2 regions of the Aeromicrobium sp. Leaf291 genome follow, and region 2 is predicted to be linked to the other one. Evidence: predicted binding sites of a transcription regulator. Region 2 holds the regulator's gene; the other holds the start of a gene.

Region 1 (4,208 bases), on a different contig from region 2:
GGTCGAGCGTCCCGCTGGGGTCGATCGCCCGGATCCTGCGTGAGGGTGAGTGACATGAGCGAGTCCACGACGAGCTGGCCCCCCGCGGTGGGTGACCTCGACCTGCACCTGGTGGCCGAGGGCCGCCACGAGCGGCTCTGGGAGGTCCTCGGTGCGCACGTGCGCACGCACGAGGGCCCGTCCGGGCCGGTGGGCGGGACCTCCTTCGCCGTCTGGGCGCCGAACGCGCAGGCCGTGCAGGTCGTCGGCGACTTCAACGGCTGGGACGGCGGGGCCCACGCGATGCGGGCCCTCGGCGGTTCGGGCGTGTGGGACCTCTTCGTCCCGGACGTCGGCGCCGGCGCGCGCTACAAGTTCCGCCTCCAGGGTCCCGACGGTGCGTGGCACGAGAAGGCCGACCCGCTCGCCTTCGGCACCGAGGTCCCCCCGGCCACGGCGTCCGTCGTCGTGGAGCCGCAGCACCGCTGGCGCGACGATGCATGGGTGGCCCGACGCGACGCGACCGCGTGGCTCGAGGCGCCGGTGAGCGTGTACGAGGTGCACCTCGGGTCGTGGCGACCGGGGCTGTCCTACCGGGAGCTGGCCGACGAGCTCGGCGACTACCTCGTCGAGATGGGCTTCACCCATGTCGAGCTCATGCCCGTGGCCGAGCACCCCTTCGGCGGCTCGTGGGGCTACCAGGTCACGTCGTACTACGCCCCCACGTCGCGCTTCGGCTCCCCCGACGACTTCCGGTGGTTCGTCGACGAGCTGCACCAGCGCGGCATCGGCGTCATCGTCGACTGGGTGCCCGCGCACTTCCCGCGCGACGAGTGGGCCCTCGCCCGCTTCGACGGCACCCCGCTGTACGAGCACCCCGACCCGCGGCGCGGCGAGCAGCCCGACTGGGGCACCTACGTCTTCGACTTCGGCCGCAACGAGGTGCGCAACTTCCTCGTGGCGAACGCGCTCTACTGGCTCGAGGAGTTCCACCTCGACGGCCTGCGCGTCGACGCCGTCGCCTCGATGCTCTACCTGGACTACTCGCGCAACGACGGCGGGTGGGTGCCCAACAAGCACGGCGGCCGCGAGAACCTCGAGGCCGTGCAGCTGCTGCAGGAGCTCAACGCCACGGTCTACAAGCACCACCCCGGCGTGATGATGATCGCCGAGGAGTCCACCGCGTGGCCCGGCGTCAGCGCGCCCACCGACGCCGGCGGTCTCGGCTTCGGCTTCAAGTGGAACATGGGCTGGATGCACGACACGTTGTCCTACCTGGGGCAGGACCCCGTGCACCGCTCGTACCACCACGGCGAGATGACCTTCGCGATCGACTACGCCTGGACCGAGAACTTCGTCCTGCCCCTCTCGCACGACGAGGTCGTGCACGGCAAGGGCTCGCTGTGGGGCCGGATGCCCGGCGACGCCTGGAACAAGGCGGCCGGCGTGCGCGCGCTGCTGGCCTTCATGTGGGCGCACCCCGGCAAGCAGATGCTGTTCATGGGCGGGGAGTTCGGCCAGGAGGGCGAGTGGGCCGAGTCGCGCGGTCTCGACTGGCACGCGCTGGAGGACCCGCTGCACGCCGGTGTGCTCGAGCTGGTCAGCGACCTCAACCTCACCTACCGCGACACCCCGGCCCTGTTCACGGCCGACGCGCGTCCCGAGGGCTTCCGGTGGATCGACGCCTCCGACACCCAGGGCAACGTCATCTGCTTCCTGCGGATCGGCTCGGACGGCTCGCAGCTGGCCTGCCTGGCCAACTTCTCCGGCAGCCCACACCACGACTACCGGGTGGGCCTGCCCCTGCCCGGCACGTGGCGCGAGGTGCTGAACACCGACGCCGAGTCCTACGGCGGCTCCGGCGTCGGCAACCTGGGCAGCGTCGAGGCCGAGATGGTTCCGCACCACGGGTTCGCGGCATCCGCCGAGGTCCAGCTGCCCCCGGCCGGGGTGCTCTGGCTGGTGCCCGAGCAGCAGTAGGTCGGGCCCGGTCCGCGCCCTGCGCACCACCCTTCGGCCCCGCTCCGCACGGAGTGGGGCCGAAGGTCTGTGGACCGCCGGGACGTTCTGCTTGTATTCGAACATGTGCTTGTTTCATGTCTGATCCTGCCTCTAGAATGGGAGTAGATCAGCAGGAGGAATCATGAGCGTCGCCGCACTCGACACCCACCCGGTGCCGGCGTGCGTGCACGGACTCCACGCCCTGCTCGACACGGTCTCCACCGCGGCGTGGGACGGCCTGGACCCCACCGAGGTCCGACGGCTCCTCGCCGAGATCGGTCGCGCCGAAGCACGGCTGTCGGCCCACAAGATGGCCGCCGCTCGCGTGCTGGAGAAGGCCCGCAAAGCTGCAGCCAACGGTGACGGTCCGCGACCGGGAACGGGCACCTCGACCGGGGCCACGATCTCGTTCGACTTCGGTGGGGACCGCGGCGGGGCCGACGCCCTGGTCAACACCGCGCAGCGGATCGAGGAGCAGACCACCCTCATCGAGAACGCGCTCGCCTCCGGGGTGATCAGCACCAAGCAGGCCGACCTGATCTCCCGCGCCCTGGCCAAGCTTCCCGACGACGTCACCCCAGAGCAGCGTGAGCGCTGCGAAGAGACTCTCCTGAAGGATGCGCAGAAGCTGACGCTCAAGGACCTGCGCCGCAGGGCCGCCCGGATCACCGACGCCTACAAGAAGACCACCGACGAGGTCGACGCCGACGAGGACGAGATCCTCCGCCGCCGCGAAGAGGAAGCCCGCAAGAAGACGTCGTTCTCGATGTGGGACAACAACGACGGCACCGTCACCGGACGCTTCACCCTCCCCGAAGCACAGGGCGCGATGCTCAAGACCGCGCTCGACGCGCTCGCAGCCCCGCACCAGAAGGTCGGGACCGTCAACGCTGCGACCGGGCAGATGGACGAGGTGGGATTCGGGCAGACCTACCCCCAGCGCCTCGGACACGCCTTCGCCACCCTCGTCGAGCACCTCCCCGCCGACCGCCTCCCCACCAACGGTGGCGTCAGCGCTGTCGTGACCGTGAACCTCGATCTCGACACCTTGATGGGCGGCATCAAGGCCGCCGGCCTCTCCGACGGAACCCGCATCAGCGCCGGCGAAGCCCGCCGGCTCGCCTGCTCGGCGCAGATCGTGCCGATGGTTCTGGGAGGTACGAGCCTCCCGCTCGACCTCGGATCAGCGAACAGGTTCTTCAACAGAGCATCGCGCCGGGCGATGGAGAAGAGAGATGGCGGCTGCACCGCACCCGACAACTGCGACCGCGACGCCCGGTGGACCGAGGCCCACCACCTCAACCCCTACGCCATCTCCAAGACCACCGACATCAGAGACGGCGCACTGCTCTGCCCGTTCCACCACCACCGAGCCCACGAACAGGGCTGGGTCGGGAGGATCAACCCCGACGACGGACACGTCGAGTGGAAGCTCCCGGGCTCCGACACCTGGCAACGGAACACCCGCTGGCGACCCTGAACCCCGTCCCATCACGACACCCCGACCAAACCGTCGGGGCACTCGTGCTGCCCAGCGACCGCTGAACCGCCCAGGACTGGTCTCGATACACCTCCCCTCGCTGGCGCTCGTGGAGGCACTCGACCACCGGAACCGCGCTCGACCACCGAGGCCGACTTCGCTGGTCGAGTAGGACGGGCGAGCTTGCGAGGCCCGTCCGTATCGAGACCATTCACCGACGGTCTCGACACGCAGGTACATGCCGGGCGGATACCGATGAACCGCGCGGAGTGGTCTCGATACACCTCCCCTCGCTGGCGCTCGTGGAGGCACTCGACCACCGGGGTGCTCACGGATCTCTGAGGCGTTCGGTGGATGGTCCCGGATGCTCGACCATCGGGGTCGGGATCGGCGGCGCGGCACTGTGCCGCGACCACCCGGCCGGCTGCACCTAGGCTGACGACCATGACGACGTGGGGTGCATCGAGCGAGGTCGGACGTCTGCGGACGGTCATGCTGCACCGGCCCGGGCAGGAGCTCGCGCGGCTGACGCCACGCAACAACGACTCGCTGCTGTTCGACGGCATCCCGTGGCTGGGGCGCGCGCAGGACGAGCACGACGCGTTCGCGCAGGCGCTGCGCGACCACGACGTCGAGGTGCTGTACCTCGTGGAGCTGCTCGTCGAGACGCTCGAGCAGCCCGAGGCGCGGGCCGAGATCATCGCCAGCACCACGGCCACGCTGCACCTCGGCGACAGCCTGCGCCGCT
Region 2 (4,208 bases):
CGCGTGATCGCCCCGCCCGTCACCCGGCCGACGCGCGCCTCGGACCTGCGCGGCCTCGATGTTCCCTTCTGCGCCAACGAGTACGGCGCCGACACGACGTCGGGCTCCGGCGGCTACGACATCACCTTTCTCCCGGTGAGCCAGAACGGCGACTCCCGCTACCTCGTCTCGCACGAGGGCACCAACCGGGCCGGCGTCATCACGACGGGCGGGCGCCAGTACGCCAGCTGCAACGCCGCCACGAAGTACACCTACTCCGCGAGCGACGACGACCTCATCTCCTACGGCACCGGCGGCCTGTCGGCCACCATCTCCGCCAACCTCGACTCCGGCAAGCACGCGCTCGGCTTCGACACCGACGCGACCTACACGTCGTCGATCAAGCCGCACGACACCTGGACGACCGTCCGCGAGTACGTGCCCGGCACCAAGATCCTGGACCGCCCGATCATCACGGCCGGCCACGCGAACTCCTCGGGCTTCAAGCAGTTCGAGGGTCTGCGCAACGGCAAGTACTGGGTCGAGGTCGGGCGACGGACGAGCTGTTCTGCCTGGTACCCCAGCATCTACAAGGACAACTACCTCTACCACAAGGGTGGCGAGCGCGGCAGCGAGCGCTGGAAGACCGTCAACGGCGCCTACCCCGAGTACGAGACGTCGTACCGCTACGGCTTCAAGGCCAAGAAGCCGCCGAGCGGCTACAAGGGCTGGATGTACCGCGACGCCTGCGTGGCGCAGAGCGCCGGTGACTACAAGCTCGTCACCATCAACAACGGCGACGCCACGTCGAACACCTCCAAGCTGCGCAAGGGCGCCACGATCTCGGGCAAGGTCTCGCGGATCGGCGGCAAGAGCAACAAGGAGATGCTGGTCTCGGTGTACTCCACGCAGGGCGTGCTCGTGATGCGCTCGGCGTACACGAGCTCCTCGGGCCGCTTCGTCATCCGCGGCCTCGAGTCGGGCAACTACCGGGTCCTGGTCAACGGTGACTCGTGGCGCGGCATCGGTCGCACCCACAAGGGCACGCAGACCAAGCGGGTCACGGCCGGCAAGTCCTACAGCGTGGGCACGCTTAACTTCCGCAGCTGAGCACAGCTCGCCCGGCACCGCTCGTGCGCCGACGCACCACGAGGCCCTCTCCCGTGAACGGGAGAGGGCCTCGTGGGTGATGAGCGCTGACGGCGGGTGTCAGAGGCGGCGCAGCACCGTCGTGACCTTGCCCAGGATCGTGGCGTGGTTGCCGTCGATGGGGGAGTAGTCGTCGTTGTGCGGCAGCAGCCAGATCTGGCCGTCCTTGCGCTGGAACGTCTTGACCGTGGCCTCGCCGTCGAGCATGGCGGCGACGATCTCGCCGTTCTCGGCGACCGGCTGCTGGCGGACGACCACGTAGTCGCCGTCGCAGATCGCCGCGTCGACCATGGAGTCGCCGCGCACCTCGAGCAGGAACAGCGTGCCGTCGCCGACGAGGGAGCGGGGGAGCGGGAAGATCTCCTCGACCTGCTCCTCGGCCAGGATCGGACCGCCCGCGGCGATGCGACCGAGCATGGGCACGTAGGTGGCCTCGGGGCGCTGGTCGCCGAAGCCGGTCTCGTCGACCTCGGAGTCGTCGGCCGAGCTGAGCGTGCGCCGCGCCTTGACCACCTCGGGCAGGAAGATCTCGATCGCGCGCGGGCGGTTCGGGTCGCGCTTGACGTAGCCGAGGCGCTCGAGGACCCGCAGCTGGTGGGCGACCGAGGAGGTGCTGGCCAGGCCGACGGCGCCACCGATCTCGCGCATGCTGGGCGGGTAGCCGCGCTGCTCGATCTGGTCGCGCATGAAGTGCAGGATCTTCTGCTGCCGACCGGTGAGGCCGGTCATCTCGTCGACGGGACCGTCGGGCAGCTCACGCACGGAGTTGCGTGAACCCTTCGGGCGGCCCCGACGCGGCGCGTCGGCGGAGGGGTCGAGGGTGCTGTCGTCGCTCATGATGCCCACGCTAGACCTCTGCGCGGACGTTTACAAACACATGTTCGACAGCGTGTCGCGCGTTCGAACGGCGCGCTCGATGGTTCCGCGACGGCGCTCGGGACGCCGTCAGGCGCGTGCGACGCGTCACAGTCGAACATGGTGTCGAAGATTCTTTCACTGGAATGACGGGCAATCCTGCTGTCCGTTCGGATTCCTGTTCGAAAGGGGGCTGCTTTTGTCGGCGCCTTCCCCTACTGTCGTACACGTGTTCGATCGAACATCTGTTCGTCGGATCCGCGGAGCACCACCGCCCCCGGAGCATCGACCTTCGAATGACATCGGCAGGTGCTCGATCGACACACCAAGACTCCTTCCTCTCCCTTCCCCGGAGGTCACCATGAGCACCATCACCGTCTACGAGACCAGCCGCTTCGCCCCGTCGTTCTCCCGTGGGATCGCCGCGGCTCCGCGCAGCACCACCGAGCCGGCTGCGGTCCGGCTGACCCGTCGGGGCCGCCTCGTGCTCCTGCTCGCCGTGATCGCGGCGCTGGCGGTCACGGTCGTCGCTCTCGGCTCCTCCACCGTCGCCACCTCAGACGCGGGCGCGGTTCCCGCCACCACGGTCGTCACCGTGCAGGAGGGGCAGACGCTCTGGCAGATCGCCGCCGACGCCAACCCCGAGGGCGACGTGCGCGACACGGTCGACGACATCATGCGGATGAACTCGCTGCCGAGCGCCGGTGCGCTGCAGCTCGGCTCCGACCTCGCGGTGCCCGTCTACGAGTGACGGGCCCGTCCGGCACCATGGGGGCATGAACGACGCCTCCACCAACCCGGGCCCGACGCCGGCGGACCGCCCTCTGCAGGTCCACGTGCTGGCCGATGACACCGACCGCTCCGGTGGCTACGTCACGGAGCGGCTGCGGGAGCACGGCGCCGAGCTGACCTGGATCGACCGCGACACGTTCGACTCCCCGTGGTCGGCGACCGGTGTCGACCTGGTCCTCAGCCTCGGATCGGAGCGCTCGGCGCACGAGCCCCGCTGGGCCCACGTCGTGGAGGCGGAGTCCGACGTCGTGCGGGTGGCGCTCGGGTCGGGCGTCCCCGTGATGGCCATCTGCTACGGCGCCCAGCTCGTGGCCCGTGCCCTCGGCGGCACGTCGTACCGCGGCGACGGTGCCGAGATCGGGTGGCGCCGCGTCGACACGCTCGACGACGTCCTCTGCCCGGAGGGGCCGTGGGGGCAGTTCCACCAGGACGTGCTGAGCCCGCCGCCCACGGCGCGCGTGATCGGCAGCTCGTGGTTCGGCCCGCAGTGCTTCGTCGACGAGGCCTTCGGCGCCCGCGTGATCGCCTGGCAGTTCCACCCCGAGGTGACTCCGGAGACCTTCAGCCGCTGGGTCGACGAGAGCGCCGACCTCGTGCGGGTGAGCGGGTCGGAGCCCAGCGAGCTGAAGCGTCAGGCGCTCGCGAACGCGACGCGCAGCCGTCTCGCCGCGTTCGCGCTCGTCGACGCCGCGCTCGACCACCTCGGCGTGTCGGTGCCCCGCCCCGTGTGAGGGTCGGCCGCTACTGGCTCGCGGCGAGGTTGACCAGCCAGGCCACGCCGAAGCGGTCGTTCAGCAGGCCGAACTCGTCGCCCCACGGTGCACGCTCGAGCGGTGCCACGATCTCGGCGCCCTCGCTGAGTCCGGCCCAGTAGTCGCGGATGCGAGGATCGTCGCCGTTGAGGGTGACGTTGATGGCCGTGCCCATCGACGGCTGGTCGCCGCCCGGAGGAGTGTCGGAGGCCATCAGGTCGAAGCCGGCGTCGGTGACGAGGTGCCCGTGCATCATCCGGTCGGCCACGGCAGGGTCGTCGCTCATGCCGGCCTCGCCGAAGGTCATCGCCTCGATCGTCCCGCCGAAGACGGACTGGTAGAACTCGAGCGCCTCGCGGGACTCGTCGCGGAAGTTCAGGTAGGGGTTCAGTCGCATGGTCATCGCGCCATCATCCTCCTGTTTGTTCCAGAGTGGAAGAGGCGAAGGTCGTGCCGCGGTAGGGGTGCAGGGGCGCGCGAGAGGGCTGCTCGTGAGCCGTCCGACGGGCCGGGACACGCCGTGACACCTGAGGCCCGTGTGACTCGAGAGGCCGCTGACCTGCGCAAACATCGAGCTCCCAGATTTGTCTGAGCAACTCGTCAGACTTGCTTGCATGACCTGGTGGGCAGGCGTACGGTAGCCACTATATCTAGTGATTACACCGATGTAGTTCTCCACAT

What was found. The regulator LexA, encoded in region 2, represses DNA repair genes until DNA is damaged. The targets are predictions, from matches to a motif close to TCGAACANNTGTTCGA.
Region 1: a site for LexA is predicted at 2,057-2,072, ahead of ASF35_RS01510 (HNH endonuclease signature motif containing protein). Genes of this name have one in related genera too.

What each region holds. Positions count from the first base shown of each region.
Region 1 covers NZ_LMNM01000001.1:320,191-324,398, forward strand. The annotation lists gene ASF35_RS01500 (aminoglycoside phosphotransferase) at 1-53, shown strand, start outside; gene glgB (1,4-alpha-glucan branching protein GlgB) at 55-1,959, shown strand; gene ASF35_RS01510 (HNH endonuclease signature motif containing protein) at 2,123-3,460, shown strand; gene ASF35_RS01515 (arginine deiminase) at 3,905-4,208, shown strand, end outside.
Region 2 covers NZ_LMNM01000002.1:431,483-435,690, forward strand. The annotation lists gene ASF35_RS11850 (hypothetical protein) at 1-1,089, shown strand, start outside; gene lexA (transcriptional repressor LexA) at 1,189-1,965, opposite strand; gene ASF35_RS18240 (LysM domain-containing protein) at 2,345-2,734, shown strand; gene ASF35_RS11865 (type 1 glutamine amidotransferase) at 2,760-3,506, shown strand; gene ASF35_RS11870 (VOC family protein) at 3,517-3,930, opposite strand.